3 regions of the Halobacillus sp. K22 genome follow, and region 2 is predicted to be linked to each of the others. Evidence: riboswitches for the same ligand, from Rfam matches in the RefSeq annotation. Region 2 holds a riboswitch; each other region holds the start of a gene.
What was found. Region 2 has a riboswitch for S-adenosylmethionine ahead of ACTWPM_RS12245 (methionine ABC transporter ATP-binding protein). Riboswitches for the same ligand answer to the same signal wherever they lie in the genome.

Region 1: it holds a riboswitch for S-adenosylmethionine, as region 2 does, so the genes downstream of both, ACTWPM_RS16205 (methionine biosynthesis PLP-dependent protein) here and ACTWPM_RS12245 (methionine ABC transporter ATP-binding protein) in region 2, are expected to answer to the same signal.
Region 3: it holds a riboswitch for S-adenosylmethionine, as region 2 does, so the genes downstream of both, ACTWPM_RS07880 (OsmC family protein) here and ACTWPM_RS12245 (methionine ABC transporter ATP-binding protein) in region 2, are expected to answer to the same signal.

Annotation. Positions count from the first base shown of each region.
Region 1 covers NZ_JBQQCN010000025.1:29,643-35,804, reverse strand. The annotation lists gene ACTWPM_RS16225 (YkvA family protein) at 1-40, shown strand, start outside; gene ACTWPM_RS16220 (UPF0158 family protein) at 54-518, shown strand; gene ACTWPM_RS16215 (homocysteine S-methyltransferase family protein) at 568-1,617, opposite strand; gene metC (cystathionine beta-lyase) at 1,677-2,876, opposite strand; gene ACTWPM_RS16205 (methionine biosynthesis PLP-dependent protein) at 2,873-3,982, opposite strand; SAM riboswitch class I at 4,062-4,166, opposite strand; gene ACTWPM_RS16200 (hypothetical protein) at 4,429-4,692, opposite strand; gene ACTWPM_RS16195 (YdhK family protein) at 4,941-5,522, opposite strand; gene ACTWPM_RS16190 (CAP domain-containing protein) at 5,841-6,162, opposite strand, start outside.
Region 2 covers NZ_JBQQCN010000015.1:91,476-97,637, forward strand. The annotation lists gene ACTWPM_RS12235 (MetQ/NlpA family ABC transporter substrate-binding protein) at 1-51, opposite strand, end outside; gene ACTWPM_RS12240 (methionine ABC transporter permease) at 86-754, opposite strand; gene ACTWPM_RS12245 (methionine ABC transporter ATP-binding protein) at 747-1,772, opposite strand; SAM riboswitch class I at 1,845-1,952, opposite strand; SAM riboswitch class I at 2,101-2,209, opposite strand; gene ACTWPM_RS12250 (TlpA family protein disulfide reductase) at 2,276-2,701, shown strand; gene ACTWPM_RS12255 (hypothetical protein) at 2,694-3,020, opposite strand; gene ACTWPM_RS12260 (thioredoxin family protein) at 3,120-3,434, opposite strand; gene ACTWPM_RS12265 (toprim domain-containing protein) at 3,445-3,792, opposite strand; gene gcvH (glycine cleavage system protein GcvH) at 3,930-4,313, opposite strand; gene ACTWPM_RS12275 (arsenate reductase family protein) at 4,395-4,754, opposite strand; gene ACTWPM_RS12280 (acyl-CoA dehydrogenase family protein) at 4,902-6,162, opposite strand, start outside.
Region 3 covers NZ_JBQQCN010000008.1:36,591-42,752, forward strand. The annotation lists gene ilvE (branched-chain-amino-acid transaminase) at 1-89, opposite strand, end outside; gene ACTWPM_RS07850 (hypothetical protein) at 797-976, shown strand; gene ACTWPM_RS07855 (hypothetical protein) at 1,016-1,228, shown strand; gene ACTWPM_RS07860 (methyl-accepting chemotaxis protein) at 1,256-1,864, shown strand; gene ACTWPM_RS07865 (YjcZ family sporulation protein) at 2,001-2,123, shown strand; gene ACTWPM_RS07870 (hypothetical protein) at 2,722-3,264, opposite strand; gene ACTWPM_RS07875 (EamA family transporter) at 3,513-4,415, shown strand; SAM riboswitch class I at 4,549-4,654, shown strand; gene ACTWPM_RS07880 (OsmC family protein) at 4,738-5,043, shown strand; gene ACTWPM_RS07885 (hypothetical protein) at 5,073-5,219, shown strand; gene ACTWPM_RS07890 (sodium:solute symporter family protein) at 5,216-6,162, shown strand, end outside.

The sequences.
Region 1 (6,162 bases), on a different contig from region 2:
AGATCCATCTAAAGATTCAGCAGAAAATCCGCAAGCATAGATGGGGGAAGGTTATGAATCAAGTAGACATACGAGAAGTTGCCGATGCTATTGAGGAGCAAGTAGAAGGTGACTTAGCGCTGGTAGATAAGATCGATGGAAAAATTCTACACGTAAGTGATGAAGCGATAGTAGATGTAGAAGAGGAAGAAGACTTCGACCATTTGTTAGAGTGGCAACAGGAAGAACGTCATTTAGCTCAACATATCTTAGAAAATGAGACTCGCTATATCCAAGTGCCGGATTGTTCCGATGTAGACGAGTATCAGATGATGGAAGCGTTCATCAACTCGCTTCAAGGTGATCAGGCTCGTAACGATTTATCAAAAGCGATCCGTGGAAAGGGAGCTTTCCGGAGATTTAAAGATCAAATTGTGACCTACGGGGTTCGTGATCAATGGTATGAATACAAAGATGAGCAATACCGGACCCTTGCCATGGAATGGTGTGAAGAGAACGATATTCCATACAAAAAATAAATTTAGTCATATAACCGCCTGTCCGAATTGCCGGACAGGCGGTTTTTATTTATGCTTTCGTCTTATAAGAAGTGATGTGATCCTGCAGCGTATCGTCACTGCCGAATAGGAAGTGTTTTTCCATATCCGGTGAATACGTGGAGTTTACAGCTGTACGGCCAACGGTTTCTGCTACTTCACGAAGCATAGCCGGAGAAGCTCCGCAGCAGAGTCCCAGATAATTTACGCCAATGCTGTGTGCCTCTTTGGCCCACTCAGCAAGCTCATAACGATTCGTGTAAAGCGGATCGAGTGACGTTGGGAACGTTGTTTCTGTCGGAAGTGTACAAGCACAGCCTCCGTCCGGCAGGTTGAAGAAGGTAGGGTGTTCCTCCGTTGTCCGGTAAGGAATCGGAAGGGCGCCTACATAGCCTTCCACTGTATTACGGATTTTCTCAACGAATGGCTGCATAGTCGCCGGCCCGCGGAAGCAGTTCATTCCCACAACAAGAGCACCTTTTTCTTTTAACAAACGGCAGGCTTCTTCTACCTCATAGCCGTCCCTTAGGATATTTTCGCCCATCAGTCCGAATGTGATGACGGCAGGAAGACCTTGTTTTTGGATTTCTTCAAGGGCAATCAGTGCTTCCTCATAATAATAGAAGGTTTCCCCGTTCACAAAGTCCACGCCTTCTTCTTTACACCAGCCGATCATTTCTGCAAACATGCTTCTTGTTTTTTCAACAGCTTCAGGATCATCCGGGTTGAACAAGTTCGTGTTAGAAATGTTCCCGGCTACGAGTGCTTCTTCCTCCGGGTGCTCCTGCGCAACCTCTTTGGCTAGACGGATGGCCTGGCGGTTAAGTGGCTCAAGTAACTCTTCTTTGCCGATGATTCTCATCTTTTCGCGGTGCCCGTTATAAGTAAAGGCTAAGACGACGTCGGAGCCTGCGAGCATATAGTCACGATACGTTTGCTTTAGTGCCTGTGGGTTATCAAGGGCTACTTCGGGTACAAAGGAACCGGCCTGTAAATAGCCGCGACGCTCCAGTTCAAATAGGTATCCTTCTCCACAAATAACGGGTCCATCCTGTAATCTCTGTTCTAATGATCGTTTCATTTCATTCAACAACCTTTCCATTTTGTAATAGTAGTTTTATTTGAAAGCTAATGCCCTTTTTACAGGGACACGCTGACTTTCTGTCTGGTTCGGGCAGCTGCCTGTAAAGCTTGTTCAATGTCTTCAATTAAATCACCAGGGTGCTCAAGACCAACAGAAAGCCTGAGCAGACCATCGGTAATGCCTCGTTTCGCTCGTTCTTTTTCCGGCATTGCCGCATGGGACATGGTGGCCGGATAGGATAGAATCGATTCCACAGCACCCAGGCTCACAGCAAAGACAGGGAGGCGGATCTGCTCCACAAACGCTTTGGCCGCTTCTTTATCCGGCAGCCGGAAAGAAAGTAAGGCCCCTGCTCCGGTAGATTGTCTCCGGTGGATCGGATGACCGGCGTGGTGGGAAAGACCTGGATAGTAAACCTCTTCCACAAGTGAGTGATCTTGCAGGTGAGAGACGATCTTCAATGCCGAATCCGACGATTGCTTCAACCGGGCCCCGAGTGTCTTGATCCCCTGGATCAGCTGGTAGGAATCCTGAGCGCCAAGAATGGAACCGAAGGAGTTTTGAATAAAAGCGAGTCTCTCTCCAAGTTCTTCATTTTTAGTAACGGCGAGCCCTGCAATGATATCGCTGTGCCCGGATAAAAACTTGGTGGCACTATGCAGGACAATATCGGCGCCTAGCTCAAGCGGGTTCTGATAGAGCGGTGTCATGAATGTGTTATCCACGAAGGTTAAACAGCCATGGGCTTTAGCAAGCTTTGCCACTCCTTCAATATCTGTAATATTTAAGCAAGGGTTTGAAGGGGTCTCTACATAAATGACTTTTGTATTGGACTGGATTGCTCGGCTCGTTTCGTTAAGGTCAGTCATATTAACGAAAGTGTGATCGATATTGTATTTACCGAGCATTTCGGTAATTAACCGGAATGTGCCGCCATAGACATCTTTGGAAACAAGTACATGGTCCCCGGCGGAAAGCAGCATAAAGGCAGAGGAGATAGCTGCCATTCCTGAGGAAAAGGCGAGGCCGCGCGCGCCGCCTTCCAAGTTAGCGATCGTATCTTCAAGCACCTGTCTCGTTGGATTGCCGGACCGGCTGTAATCATAGGGGCCCATCGTATCGAAGCTTTCCTGATGGAAAGTGGACGATAAGTAAATCGGGACGTTCACAGCACCTGTAGCCGGTTCTTGATGACTTCGATTATTCGCAGAACCATGGATGAAACGAGTTTCCAACTGATCGTTTTCTGGCCTCATTGTATTTCCTCCTTTTGAATAGCAGAGAGAGCCTGCTTCAAATCTTCAATCAGATCTTCTTCATGTTCTGTACCTACGGAGAAGCGAAGCAGCCGGTCGCAGATTCCGCGTTCTTCCCGTTCTTCTTTTGGAATATCCGCATGGGTCTGCGTTGCCGGGTACGTAATGAAGCTTTCCACTCCTCCGAGACTTTCGGCAAAAGAGATGACCGACAAATTCTCAAGAAATTCAGAGATACTGGAAGGATCCTCAACTCGGAAAGAGATCATTCCTCCTTTTCCAGGATAAAAGACTTCTCTAATGCCCGGATCGTTTCTTAGAAACTCAACAATGGCCTTCGCATTCGCCTGCTGTTTATCGAAACGAAGCGGCAGGGTCTTTAATCCACGTATTAAGAGCCAACAGTCAAAAGGGGAGAGGACAGCACCTGATGAATTTTGGAAGAAAGCGAGCTTCTCACAAATCTCTTCTCCTTTGGCGACGACCACACCGGCTAATACATCGTTGTGCCCGCCAATATATTTGGTAGCGCTGTGGATCACAATGTCCGCTCCTAAATCCAGCGGCTGCTGAAGATAAGGCGTTAAGAATGTGTTATCGACAATGAGCAGGAGGTTGTGTTTCTTAGCAATCTTTGAAACTTCTTCTATATCCACTTCCTGCAACAGCGGATTAGTCGGCGTTTCAAGAAAGATAGCTTTTGTTTTCTCAGTAATGACACTCTCGACATCCGTGAAATCGGAGTAGGTCGAATGAATTTGATAAGCATCTGCATAGTGTTCGAGTAACCGGTATGTCCCGCCGTAGATATCTTCCGCGACGATCAATTCTTCGTTTGCACGGAACAGGGAGAGGATCAACTGAATAGCTGCCATTCCTGAACTGCAGGCGAAGGCTTGATCGCCGTTTTCAAGCTGGGCCATGCCTTCTTCGAGAAGATGGCGTGTCGGGTTTTTCGTGCGGGTATAATCATATCCGGTGGATACCCCGAGTGATTTATGCTGATAAGCGGTCGATAAATAGATGGGCGGATTCACAGCCCCTGTTTCTTCATCACTGTTATTTCCTAGCTGGGCTAGTATCGTTTCAATCCTGTTCCGTGCCATGGTGATCATCTCCTTCGTAAAAAAATGGATATAAAAAAGGACCTCCTTGAAGAAGAAGGTCCTTTATGTATAAAGAGTCTCCTTATCTTCAAGGTATAACTACTACCTTCTGGATTTAGCACCGTGCCAATGGCTGGTTGCTGAGGTATCAAAGGGCCAGTCCCTACACCTCTCTGGATAAGTTTTATTATTATGTAATTTTTGGAAAAGCAACTGTTGAACACTTTACATGAAAGGTATGCTTAAATCAAGAATGATATTAAAAATTACTAAAAATTTCTTTCAAAAATTAGGCGGTTATCATTTCGCTTGCGATTTACAATACAGGAAAACAATTCAAGAATCAAGAGAGTTTTCAGAAAAAAATAATTTTTCTAAAACTGATACTTTGTTTGAAAAAGATCATTTAACCCCCCAGTCCACCTAAAGACAGGGGGGAAATGATTTTATGCATATTGCTGAAGCTGCTTAAACATTTGTTCGCCTTCTTTGTTCAGGACGTTCCCTTTTCCATGACACTTCGCGCATTTCTTCATGTAACTGGTTTCTTCGACGGCCATCTTCCAGGCAAGTGTCTCATTCGCATAGTTAACACGCTGGTAATGATCAACAATTAAATTGGCTTTACCATCATCATATTCCTTATACTTTCCAGTTCCATGACAAAGAGGGCATACGTTATATAAAGTACTCACCGATTGAGTTTGCATTACGCTCACTTCCTTATAGTTTATTATTATAAATTATGATTGATTTTACGTAATATTCAGTCTATTTGCAAGGTAATTTTCTGTGTTTTCCAAATATAAAAAAGAAAAAAAGTCATGAAAGTGGATAGAACAAGGGTCAGGGCATTTGTTAAGATATTGTGAACGCGCGTAGGAAGAGAGAGGATATAGTTTTATATAAGTGTAAAATAGTCATTAAGAAACCCCCGATTGACGGGGGGCTGTAATTTCTATTTAGCAGATAATTCGGCTTCTGTAACCCACTTATGATTGGTCACTTCTTGTCCGCTGTCCGTGTCTGTATAGTCCACCATATAAACCGTTGTTTCTTCGGCAGATTCCACTTGGGCTTTAGCTCCACTCATTCCGTCACTATGGTCTGCATTCACGGTTACTTCTGAACCTGGATCTAACTTTTTCTTGGAGGGATCTTTTACTTCTTCATGAATGATCCATTTATGATTCTCCACTTTGTCACCAGTGGTAGAGGATGTATAAGATACGCTGTAAGCGGTGGTTTGATAGGCTCCTGTTATCGTTGCTTCTGCTCCATTCATTCCAGGCATATGCTCAGCGTTAATCTCAGCCTTACTCCCTGGAGGATAGGCTGGGTTTTCCGCTTTGTGCAAACCTTCAGGCAGTTCACCCGAACCGGAATGGTCCATGCCTGCATGTTCATCGTGAGTGGATTCTGAAGAAGCACTTTCCGTGCTTTTTGGCGAATCATTGGTCTGCTCAGCATTGCTGCAAGCACCTAACAATAGAACTGAGGCAAAGATGAGACTCCCTAAAGCGAATGTTGTACGTTTCATATTTTTCTCCCTTCAAGAAAAAAACTTTTAATAGATACAGATAAAATATACCCTGGGTACGTATGTATAGTCAATCGCTTTATTCTATATTTTTACAAATGAATGTGCTAGATATTGCAGTTGTTTTTACCCAGAGAGGGCTGGTACTAAAGAGGTTGTTAAAGACTCGCTTTCCGTGTCAGCACACCTAATTGCAGGTAGGGGGCGGCGCAATAAGGTAGGTTCATGACGCAATAGAGTGGGGCTACGGGTACGCACCCGCTATAAGAAAAAGCCACCGGGATCTGTAATCCCGATGGCTAATATGCGTAGATCTATTTATTTACCAATGAACATTTGTGTCCAGTAGTTTCCGTCTTCTACATAACCGACCCCGATGTGTGTGAAGTTCGGATTCATGATGTTTTTACGGTGACCTTCACTATTCATCCAGCCCTGGACTACTTGCTCAGGAGAAGTATGGCCCATAGCGATATTTTCACCAGCCGTACGGTAGTCGATGCCATATTCTTTTAACATATCAAACGGAGATCCGTAGGTTGGGCTTGTATGGGAAAAGTAGTCATTTTTCTGCATATCAAGAGACTTGTCTCCCGCGACAGCACTTAACTCTGTATCAAGTTCGAGAGGTTCTAGTCCC
Region 2 (6,162 bases):
TAAAAGGATAATAAATAATAAAGTAAAAATACCGAATGTAATTTTTTTCATGAGTACTCTCTCCCTTTAATTTTATTTAGGATTTTTATCTTTTATCCAATTTTCTCGAAACGAAGTCCCCGATAAATTGGAAAATGAAAACAATAATCACAATGAGAATCGTGCAAATAAAGACAACATCAAAGTCGCTTCGCTGAAAGCCGTAGAAATAGGCAAAGTCACCTAATCCACCGGCACCGATTGCCCCCGCCACTGCAGTATATCCGATTAAAGCAATAGCTGTAACGGTAATCCCTGAAACCAGGGCTGGCATTGACTCTGGAAGCAGCACCTTAAAAATCAAAGTAGAAGATTTAGACCCCATCGATTTAGCAGCTTCGATGACACCTTTATCTACTTCTTTCAATGCAATCTCTACAAGTCGTGCATAGAACGGTGCCCCACCTATAATTAGCGCGGGCAGTGCCGCTTTAGGGCCCCGAATAGTGCCTATGAGAAAATCAGTAAATGGGAATAATAACAGAATTAAAATGATAAAAGGTATAGCTCTGAATATGTTAACAACTGAAGCAGTAATCCAGTTTAATATCTTGTTCTGCCACAGACCCCCAGGACCTGACAAGTAAAGAAGTAAACCTAACAGTAAACCTAAAACAAACGTTCCAGCTACAGAGATAAGCGTCATGTAGAGCGTTTCGTTGGTAGCTGTTATTAAATCATCCATAGTGACGTTTGGGAAAAATTGATTAATCATCCGGGCTCACCTCCACTTCCACAGAGGTGGATTGAATATATTCAATCGCACGCGTAATTTCTTCTTTATCACCCAGGAATTGCACAAACATCGTTCCATACGCACCCTTTTGGGTTTGAGTGATCTTTCCGTGCAATATGTTTACATCTAACACAAACTTCCTGGAAACTTCACTGATTAAAGCCTGATTGGTGCTCTCACCTACGAAGTGCAGACGAAGAATCTCTCCAGTCTTATACGTATCTTTTATAAGTTGAAGTGAATGTTCCCGCTCAGGGTCTCCCATTACCTGATCGACAAATTTCTTAGTAACCTGTTCTTTTGGATAAAGGAAAACATCAAGTACGTCTCCCTGTTCCACAATTTTACCTTGTTCCATAACTGCTACCTGATGGCAGATCTTTCGGATTACATGCATTTCGTGGGTAATGAGTACAATTGTCAGTCCAAGCTTCTCATTAATATCTACTAATAGATCAAGAATGGAATCTGTCGTTTCTGGGTCAAGAGCAGAAGTAGCTTCATCACAAAGAAGAACTTTAGGTTTATTCGCTAGCGCACGAGCTATTCCTACTCTTTGTTTCTGACCGCCGCTTAACTGAGATGGATAAGAATTGCCTCGTCCACTAAGGCCTACCAGGTCTATTAATTCATTAACACGTTTGGTTCTTTCGCTTTTAGGTACACCAGCTATTTCAAGTGGAAAAGCGATATTATCGTGAACAGTTCGAGACCACAAAAGATTAAAATGCTGAAAAATCATCCCAATCTCCTGCCGGGCCTCTCGCAGTTTCCCTTTGTTTAAAGAAGTCAAATCTTGCTCATCAATGGTGACCTTGCCGTCCGTTGGATCTTCCAGGCGGTTTAACAACCTTATGAAAGTACTTTTTCCAGCACCGCTGTAACCGATAACCCCGTATATTTCTCCCTTTTTTATCTGTAAACTTAGGTCGTCGACGGCACGGACCTCCTGATGTTTCGTTCGAAAGACTTTAGATAAGCCTTTAATTGAAATCATGTCGTCTTCCCTCCAATAAAAAAACCTCTCTGCTTGAGAACAGAAAGGTTAGCGTAACAATCTTTATCTGTTCTCTCATCTTCACAAGGATTACCTTGCAGGAATTGGCACCTTACCAAGTCTTAGCTTGCCGGTTGCCGGGCATCAACGGGCCAGTCCCTCCGCCTCTCTGGATAAGAGATTTTAATTTTTTATCACTTTAATACGTGTACGTACCATAAAGAGGATTCTAGCATTGTTAGAATTTCGTGTCAACTTGATAATATTCCTATAAATTCGACAAAATAAAAACTCTTCCTTAAATTAGAAGAGTTCATTTAGAACACTCTTCTCATCTACCAAAGTAAAATACTTTGCAGGAATTAGCACCGTGTTCATCTGCATAAACCGGTTGCCGGGCATCAATGGGCCAGTCCCTCCGCCTCTCTGGATAAGTGAAGATGTCGCTATTAAATTAATGATTATGTTAGCATGGGGCTATAAATTAAGTCAACAATTAAGGAGTGGTCACGTTGAGGAATGCGCCAAGTTTCGAACTTCCTTATTTAAATAAGGAAGGCTCTTATAATACTACAGAGGATCTGGGAAAAGTAATTGTTCTTACATTTTGGACCTCATGGTGCCCCGACAGCGGGAAGGATTTACCTAAGAAAGAGCAGTTATATAAAACAATGGACCATCAGAAAGTCAAGATGGTTACTATAAATGTATCTGGCCGTGAACGGAGCGAAGCTGAGGCAGAGGAATATGCAGAAAAGTTTTTATCTCAGCCTGCTCTTAAAGACCATGGTCGAACGATCTATGACTTGTTCAACAGTGAAGGTGTACCTACTACTGTGATTATCAACAAGGATGGTTTTATCCATTCACAATTCGGTGATCAAGCAGATTTCTTATCCATTGTAGAATCTCTGGGCGAACTCATTTAGCCAATAACAGGAGTGATTCGATAAACAAAATATTCCGGTATGCCCCTTGAACTTTAATCGTCGCCTGGGGAAGAGAAGTTAATTTTTGTTCACCCATAAACAAAGTTTTCATAATGGTACTGGAAGATTGCAGGTGAATGAGATTTAGTCCGTTTTCCTGTTGATCTGTTTTGAGATGCACCCCTGACTGGTCTATATACATGTAAATTCTATGATTGCCAACCTGGAGAATTACGTTAAGTCTTCTTTCCCGCCAACTGGGCAAAAGATCTGTTCTCTGATTCACTTGTTTAACCCAATCTTGTATGAATTCCACCATTGTTAACTCCTCCTTTGTTTGTTAAATAAATTCTTGATAAGGAGGAGTCAACCCTTTTAAAATAACGAAAAATCGTTCGTCATTTCCCGGGTAATTCATTTATTTTTTTACATATTCAGAAAGTTTATCGTACATAAAAGGAACAGAATGAAAGGCATAAACTTTCTCTATTATTTCCCCGTGATGTGTAATTAATAGACAAGGTACACTTTTTATTTGATAAGTTTTCATTAAGTCAGGATGCAGAGAAGCATTGCATTCCCTGAATAATTCTTTATTATAAGTGGCCTCTATAGCCGTAAGCATTTTTCTGGCCAAGTGGCAGGTCCCACAAAAAGGAGTATGGATGAATGTCAATCCAGTTTTTTGTTCTTCTAACTCGTGACCTGCTGACTTGTTATCTATTTCCTGCACAATGATCCTCCTAAATGAGATAGATGGGCTTTACGTGGAAATGCCTGTTTAATAAGGCTCTGGCTAATTCTGGTTCTGGCGTGGCTGCCACTTCACGAAATGCTTTATCAATATAGATGTGTACGGCATGAGGGAGCTCTGCTGTCAGCTGTTTTCTTAATTTGTAGCCAGAATCGTCTTCATCTACAAGAATATACACCCTGCGCCCATCAAGATTGTAATCATAGATTAGTTCCTCCATCCGTTCAATACCAAGGGTTCCATGTGTACAAATGATCTCTATATCTTCATCAAGAATTTTCTTGATTTTTCGCTTATCTGTTATTCCCTCAACGATTACAATTCTTTCTCCATCCATTTTCTATCACCCACTATATAGAAACAGACCATGCCAAAGGGGCATGGTCTGAACATGATTAATATGATACACCATCATGTCAGACAAGGAATATATGTAGCCCTGCCTGTACAATTGCTCATGGTAAATGCTTGACTTTAGTCTTCATTAATCATTTCTTCATATTGATCGGATGTCATTAGTTCATCCATTTCAGAAGAAGCACTTGGTTCGACAATAACCATCCACGCTTTATCATACGGGGATTCATTTACGAATTCCGGGCTGTCTTCAAGTTCTTCATTGACTTCAACAACTTTACCGCTTAAGGGAGCGTATAATTCGGATACAGTTTTTACAGATTCTACGCTTCCAAATGGCTCATCTGCTTCAAGCTCATCCCCTACTTCAGGAAGCTCTACAAACACAATGTCGCCCAGTTCAGATTGAGCGAACTCTGTAATTCCGATACGGACTTTCCCGCCTTCTTCTTTAACCCATTCGTGTTCTTCAGAGTAACGCAGATCTTTTGGTACACTCATTGAAATCCCTCCATTAAATAAAATATACTTTATAACAATTACAAACATAAAAGCTAGCTGCTTTTATTTCCAATGTTTTGCTCACTGTACCCAGACTTCTTGAAAAGTTTCAGGTTTGAAACCCACAGTGACTTTGTTCCCATCAGTGACGATCGGCCTTTTAATTAACATCCCATCTGAAGCCAGCCACTCAACCATTTCTTCCTGGGTAGCATCCTTCAGTTTTTCTTTCATATTCAATTCTCGATACTTTTTACCACTCGTATTAAAAAACTTACGAGCAGGTTGAGCACTTTGCTGGATTAGTTTTTCCAACTCGTCAGCATTCGGGGGATCTTCCACGATATGTACAGAGGTATAATTTATACCTTGCTCATCCAGCCATTGTTTAGCTTTTTTGCAAGTCCCACATTTGGGGTACCAATAAAAGGTTACCGACATAACTGTCACTCCTTACCTTTGATATTTTATATTTTACCATAATGAAGATATTTATTTCATCGGTTAACCTAATTTAATGGCGAGTTCTACTTCGAAAAAACAAAAATCCCTGCTTTGAACGTCCAAAGCAGGGATATAATAAATGAATTAGACTACAAACTTCTCTGCTTGAATTAATGCGGCAGCTATTTCGCGTTTCTTCGCAATCACATTAATTGGAGTATGTCGAGTAAGCTTACGCAGTGCACCAAGCATCATTCGCAGGGAGTCTCCTGATTCAGCAGCGATCAATGTCTCCTTCGCGTGGGCTTCAATTCGGTTAAATGCTTCTTGAGTGTAAACTTGCGTGTAAAGCAGCTTCAATTCGTTTTTGCTTTCACCGGTTTTCTGTAATGCTTTATCCGTTCGTAGAATAGCTGACTCCATGTTATATATTTCACCAGTAATATCGGCAATATTAACAAGAACCTCTTGCTCATTTTCAATTTTCTCACCATATTTTTGAGCAGCTAAACCGGCTGCAAGTAAAGCAATTTTCTTAGCGTTCTTTAATAAATATTTCTCTTGCTCCAGAGGTTCGATGCCTGGTTCTTCTGGCATAAGCGTCATAATCTCTTCCTGAAGAGCCTGCGCTTTTTGAAGCAATGGCAGTTCGCCCTTCATCGCTTTTTTAAGAAGCGTTCCCGGGACGATCATCCGGTTAATTTCGTTTGTTCCTTCAAATATACGATTAATCCGGGAATCCCTATACAATCTTTCGACTTCATATTCAGCCATAAATCCATATCCACCGTGGATTTGCACAGCTTCATCGACAGCGAAATCCAGTAACTCTGTTCCAAACACCTTGTTTAGTGAACATTCGATTGCGTACTCAGCAATGACTTTAGCCACAGCTGCACCATCTTTAAGTTCTTCTTCAGACAGCTTACCCATGCTTTGCTCAAACAAGCCTACAGTTCGATATACTGCGCTCTCATTGGCATAGGTATTTGAAGCCACTGAAGCAATTTTCTCTTGAATAAGTGGGAAACTCGCGATCGGAGTCTTAAACTGTTTGCGCTCTTTCGCATACTTAACAGAAAGTTCTACAGCTCGCTTCGCTCCTCCGACTCCTCCGATAGCCAATTTGTATCGACCCACGTTTAAAATGTTAAAAGCAATAACATGCCCGCGTCCAATCTCTCCAAGAACGTTTTCAACAGGAACTTCGGCGTCTTCAAGAACGAGCGTACGTGTAGAGGAACTTTTAATTCCCATTTTTTTCTCTTCAGGTCCTGTAGAAACACCTGGATACTCTCTTTCTACGATAAAGGCCGTGAATTTATCTCCATCTATTTTAGCGTAAACGACAAACACGTCAGCAAATGCAGAGTTGGTAATCCATTGTTTTTCGCCGTTCAAGACA
Region 3 (6,162 bases), on a different contig from region 2:
CCATATAAGAAACCGTGGTCGTAAACGGATACGACGGCCTCATTCTTATTTACAAATTCGCCGCTTAAATAAATCCATTGGCTGCTCATCCTTAGCACTCCTTTCTTTTATATATTTAATGTTTGAAACGATAGATTTATGAAGGAAAAAATAGTGGACCCTGACTCAGGGAAATTACATTCGTTTATATGAGCAGGGTCCCATAGGGGTCCTTCCACATGATCAACCTTCCGTTGGCGTTTCAGAGAATTACCGGTGAAGTTGATTGAGGACTACTTTAAACGGATTTCGCCAGAAGGTCAACAGGTTTTAAGTAAATTTTCTGAACACTTAGATTATTCAGCATAAAAGTGAAGCGCTTACATGCTTGTATGCCATGAGGTATGCGGCTTCAAGCGTACTTTCTTTTTTTCTTTTTTATCTTAATTTTTGCATTTATCTTTACTCTTCAGTCAATCATCCGATGGAATAAAAGAAAGGATACGGATCCAATTTAATAGGTTTTTTTTAACAGGTAATTTTGATTACTTACAACGAACTTATGATGAAAATTACTGACTAAATACTCAGGAATTTTTCTTCGCCCGCAAAAATTGTGATGATGTATGGAGTCGGCCTACCCTTCTCCTTCCGTCTGGACAGAATCATTAATTCTAAAAGAAAGCGAGCATTTTTATGAAACTGAAACGATCTCTCACCTTTATCTATCAGCTTAGCCATAATCATTTATGGTGCTTTATGTTACAGTCTATCCTTCCATTTCACGCCCGCAGCCGGGCTCTCGATTTCCGGAGGATTGACCATTATAACTGTCGTCGTTCTGATCTTGCTTTTTACCACTGCAAAGAGCCGTAATTGGCAGGAAGAGCAAGCTCATAGGGAAGAAAAAGAAAGTGAATATGAATCTATCCGTCACTCCCTGAAAGAACTTCGGCACGTCGAAGCACATAGTGAACATTTGAATAAGATGAATTAACAAGTAACCTAGTCTTCTGAGCAGGTCAGTACGCAGTTAATGGAAATGGTAGAAGACATCCAGATCGAAGGTGAACACTTAATACAGTTCCAGAGCCAGATGGAAAGCATCAATGAAATGATCCAGTCTCTCGGTGATATCATTGAAACCTCTGCTTCAACGTCTGAAAATGTCCGCTCTTTGTCGAATGACGGGAAAGAAAAAGTGAATGAATTTAATCATGTGTTTACCGAGATCATACGGTTCACCTAACTATTTGGCAGTTTTAATGAGAAACTTCTGAAACAAATGAAAAAAGTAACGGAAGCACTCGGAGCTATCGAATACATTTCCAATCAGACCAATCTGCTGGCCTTAAATGCTTCTATTGAGGCAGCAAGAGCAGGTGAGCATGGAAAAGGCTTCGGTGTCGTAGCAGACGAAATCCGTAAGCTCTCCGCTCAGGTGAAAGAGAGTGCCGCTACGATTGAAAATGTCATCAGCCAGGTCAACGCAAGTATTTCTGACCAGAAAAAGTCGTATGATACGGAAACAGAAGCCCTAAATTCAGGGAAAGAGAAAGCCGAAGAGATGACTGGGATTTTCGATCAGGTTATTGAAAATATTTCTGAACTCCATGTCCAATCCAAACAAGTGCAGATTCATTCCGCTGATGTTATGAACGAAAAGGATAAGACCCAGGAGAAATTCGCGGAAATCCACCGGCTCACTCAGCAGTTAAGCGCAAACACAGAAGGATCTTCGGAAAAAATTATGGAACAGCAGAGGACGATGATGGAACTTGATATCACCGACATGACCATGGTAGAACATGGGCAGAAAATTAAAGCAAACCTTCTGGAGCATTTACAAACAAGCGATAACGTCCGGCTTGCTCCGTCCGAGTGAATTAAATGACCGTAATGAACAAGAACGCATTCAAAAGGGCTCCTGATTTATTTTAAAACCACCCTGGTCATCCGCCCTCCCAACTTGCCTGAATTTTCATAGCCTATCGTATAGGACAAAAAAAGGTGGTGAAGATATGGGCTGGTATGGTGGCTGTGGATACGGCGGCGGTGGCGGAAACTACGGAGGTAGTACTTTCGTCTTGATCGTTGTTTTGTTCATTCTATTGATTATTGTTGGAGCTTCTTTTTATAACTAGTATGAATACAGTAGTGAGTCATTGATACCCGTTTCAGATGATTCACTTCTCAATACCGGAGGCGTTTTTCAAACCTTCTGGTCTATTTAAATGAGCGCAGAGAGCCAGGTCCTTTAAACAAAGGACCTGACTTTTTCTTTGAACTGCGTATTCAGGAAAGTACAGCTAAGTCTGTAAGCGGAATGAAGAGATAAGTTTATATAGTGAAAGGCGTCTGTTAAACAATGTTGTTGACTTTCAAATACGCTTGTTGCACTAAAGGGCCGTATACTTTAAGACTCAGTTTCGAGATATTTTGTAGAGATAGGGGCTCCAGGGAAACGACGAGACTCCCGCGGGAGAAGGAGCGAGGCGAGACCCCACAAGGAGTGTTAACGACTGAGGAGGCTTGCCAGTTCCCCCGCAGGAAAGCGAGTTGTTTCCGTAGCCGCCCCCTCCTTTTTCTGGCAATGGACCCGAGTTATCTCGAAACTGAGTCTTAAAGAAACGGGAGCTTTTCTTCAACATTTAACATGGAGGTTGGCAGGACCATTAAAAAAGAACTCCTGATTGGGGAGTTCTTTTTTATATACTTATACAAATCAGTTGGCTGACTATCCTATAATTTCCGCTCCGCACTTTGAGTGATTTGATTTAAATAAAAATCTTTGAGTGACAGTTCAGGTCCAAAAGGGAAAAGCTGTTCGTTTCTATCAGAAGATGGCTCTTCCAGATCTGAAGATTCCTGTTTGGAAACTTCCTTTTTAGCCTGTTCGCCGGTAGATTTGTAACTGATATGAAACTCTTCTTGATAAATAGGGGTCTCATTCATAGCTTCTTGCTGCTTCATGCCGGATATCCAAGTCTCGAACTTATAGGTGCCACGGTCAATAATTACGCATAAATCTTCAAGTGACTGAGTCAGTTCTATTAAACAATCCATCCCATTTTTTAAGATGATCCCTTGTTTCCGCGCTTTTTCTAACGAATGTTCCAGTTTATATGGCTCTTCTTTATAACTAAATTCCACATAACAACTGCTGCGGTCCCAGTTGAATGTAAAATCCTCAATTTTCAAACGCTTCATCACATTGACCAGATTCGTTTCCACCATACCCTGCTCTTTATACGGCATTAACTTTAATAGACTATTCTTGAACATCCCCACGAACACTCCCTTTTTTTCTGATTTATAGTGATTTCCTTATACCAATCATTTCGACGAAAGGGAGAAAATCCCTGTAAAAATCGTTTTACATTTATCGCTATGATTTGCAAGCATTCACCTCAAAATACGACATACTTGAATTATTTTCCTCTTTTACATTGAGTTTTCAAGGGGGCTTTGAAATAATAGCATCAGTGTGTCGAATAATAGAAGCAGATCGTTAGGATCGGAGGTTTTAAGCAATGAATGGGAAAGGAATCACCCTGGTCTTCCTGGGGGCGGCAAGCTTTGGATTTACCCCCATATTTGTAAAAACAGGCTTTCAATACGGATACTCCCTGGGTCAGTTAAATATAGTCCAAATGCTCGCCGCCTTTGTCTTCCTGTGGGGCTTGTCTCTTTGGAAAGGACTTCGTATTAAAGAAATTCAGAAATCAGATCTTGTCAAAATTATCGCCACGGGCAGCACGGTGGGACTGACGGGTATTTTTTATTACGGAGCTATGCAGTACCTCCCTGCCTCTATTGCGATTATTCTGCTTTTCCAATTTGTTTGGATCGGTATGCTGTATGAATGGATTTTCACGAAAACTCCACCCGAACGCCTCCACTTGATTTCATTGGCCGTCACACTTACAGGAGTCGTGTTAGCTTCCGGACTTACAGGCGGTGATGGTCTGGATTTACACCCGATCGGTCTTATACTCGGACTGCTGTCAGGGTTTGCCTATGCCGGCTTTATTTTTTTCAGCGGTCAGGTGGCTGTCAACTCCCACCCTATATTGCGAAGTTCTCTTATGGTGACAGGATCTTTAGTGCTCGTGATGCTTGTGTTCATCCGCGACATCCCCACCATTCCCGTCCTGGACACGCGCTTATGGGCGATAGGTGCTGGGATTGCGCTTGTCGGTGCCGTTATACCTCCCCTGTTTTTCGCAGGAGGTGCTCCCCTTATTTCAGGCCGGCTCGCTAATGTGCTGAGCTCTGTGGAACTTCCGGTGGCGATTATTTCAGCTATGCTGATCCTTTCAGAAACGGTCACTCTTGTCCAGTGGACCGGCATTATTTTGATCCTTGCGGCTATTTTCATAAATGAGTTCGGCGGTAAGCTTGGGCAAAAAGAACAAAGACGTCAGGCGGGTTAAACTCTTTTTCCTAAACCTGGCAACCGTTAAACGGATCGCTCACCCTGTCTCTTCTTGTTTCCAAAGCTATTTTCTAAAAAGCAGTTGACAGATGATTAAGTTTACAAGTAGAATATTCGTTAAATTCATAATCTTCTTATCAAGAGCGGTGGAGGAAACTGGTCCTTTGATCCCGCGGCAACCTGTTTAAAAAACAAGGTGCTCATTCCAGCAGACATTTTCTGTCTGAAAGATAAGAGCCGGGACGTTCAAACCAACCCTTCTATTTTTCTTACAGAAAAGTAGAAGGGTTTTTTTATATTCAAAAATGGAGGGAAATGAAATGGTCGATCAGCAAACACAGAAGAAGTCAGCATTACGTTCCATTGACACACTAAGCAAGCGCACCAGCCAGTTTCAGAATGAGCACGCCATTCGGGATTTTACGTTTACGATTGATGAACCTGAGAAGCTTGGCGGTTCTAATGAAGCGTTAACTCCTATGGAATATATCATTGGATCGCTAAACGGATGTTTCATGATCGTTGTTGAAATGGTGGCAAAGGAAAAAGAGTTAACCATTGAAAAGCTGGAGGCTTCTTCAAGTGGAGCCATCGATCGCAGAGGACTGTTCGGACCGTTGATGTGAGCCCCCACTTTCAAACGGCAACGCTTAAGGTGGACGTTACATTTGCGCAGGAAGAAGTAGACGAAGAAGATTTTATTCAACACGTTCAAAAACGCTGCCCGGCTTACAACTTGTTTAAGGATGCAAACGTAGAAATTGAAGTCATTTGGAAAATCAACAAGGAGGTACAAACATGAGTTCATATGGAATTTGGATGATTTCACTCGCCTTATTATACACGCTCGCCCTCATCATCGTGGGTAATATTGCGAAACGAAAAGCCAACCGCGGCGAGCAATATTTCGTAGGGGGACGGACATTTAGATGGTGGACGGTGGCCTTTTGTATAACCGGCCTTTTCTCGGGTTCAACGTACATATCGATTGTCGAACTTTCCTATCTTACAGGAATTTCAGCCATATGGTACGGTGTCGCCGAAACCTTGCAAGTCTTACTGATTGCGCTATTATTAATTAAATCATTCCGTGAAAAGTTAGTTGTAACGATCTCAGGATTAATCGGAGATCAATTCGGCAGACGTGCTAAAGCTTTATCAGGTGCGATTACAGCATTCGCCTTCCCAATGTGGTCCGTCGCTACAGCGATTGCTTTTGCTTCTGCCTTTCATGTGTTTACCGGCGTTTCGTTATCCTTGTCCGTCGCTTTTACGGCTATTTTACTATTTGTTTATTTGCAGTCAGGCGGTATGTGGGCGGTTGCCTTTACACAAACCATGAACACGATTATTTTTGCCATTATGTTCATTATTGGAACTGTGGCTTTCTTTATCAACCCAGGCATCTCCGGATTACAGCAGCTTGCAGCCGATCAGCCGAGCATGTTTGATTGGGGTGGCGCCGGCCTTCAAGTGATCCTCGTATGGTTTGCCACTTTCCTAGTAAACGTGATTTTAGCGCAAGCCGCTTTTCAGATGGCCTTATCCTGTAAAACACCTGAAGAAGGTCGCAAAGGCTTAATTGTTGCAGAAGTGATGAGTGTTCCTTTTATTCTATTAGGTATTCTATTTGGCTTGTCAGCCGCTGCGGTCGTTCCTGACGCAAGTCTCGGACTCGTTGCTCTTCCCCAATATCTCATGGAAGTACTGCCTGCTCCTTTCGTGGGCCTATTCTTCTTAGGCAT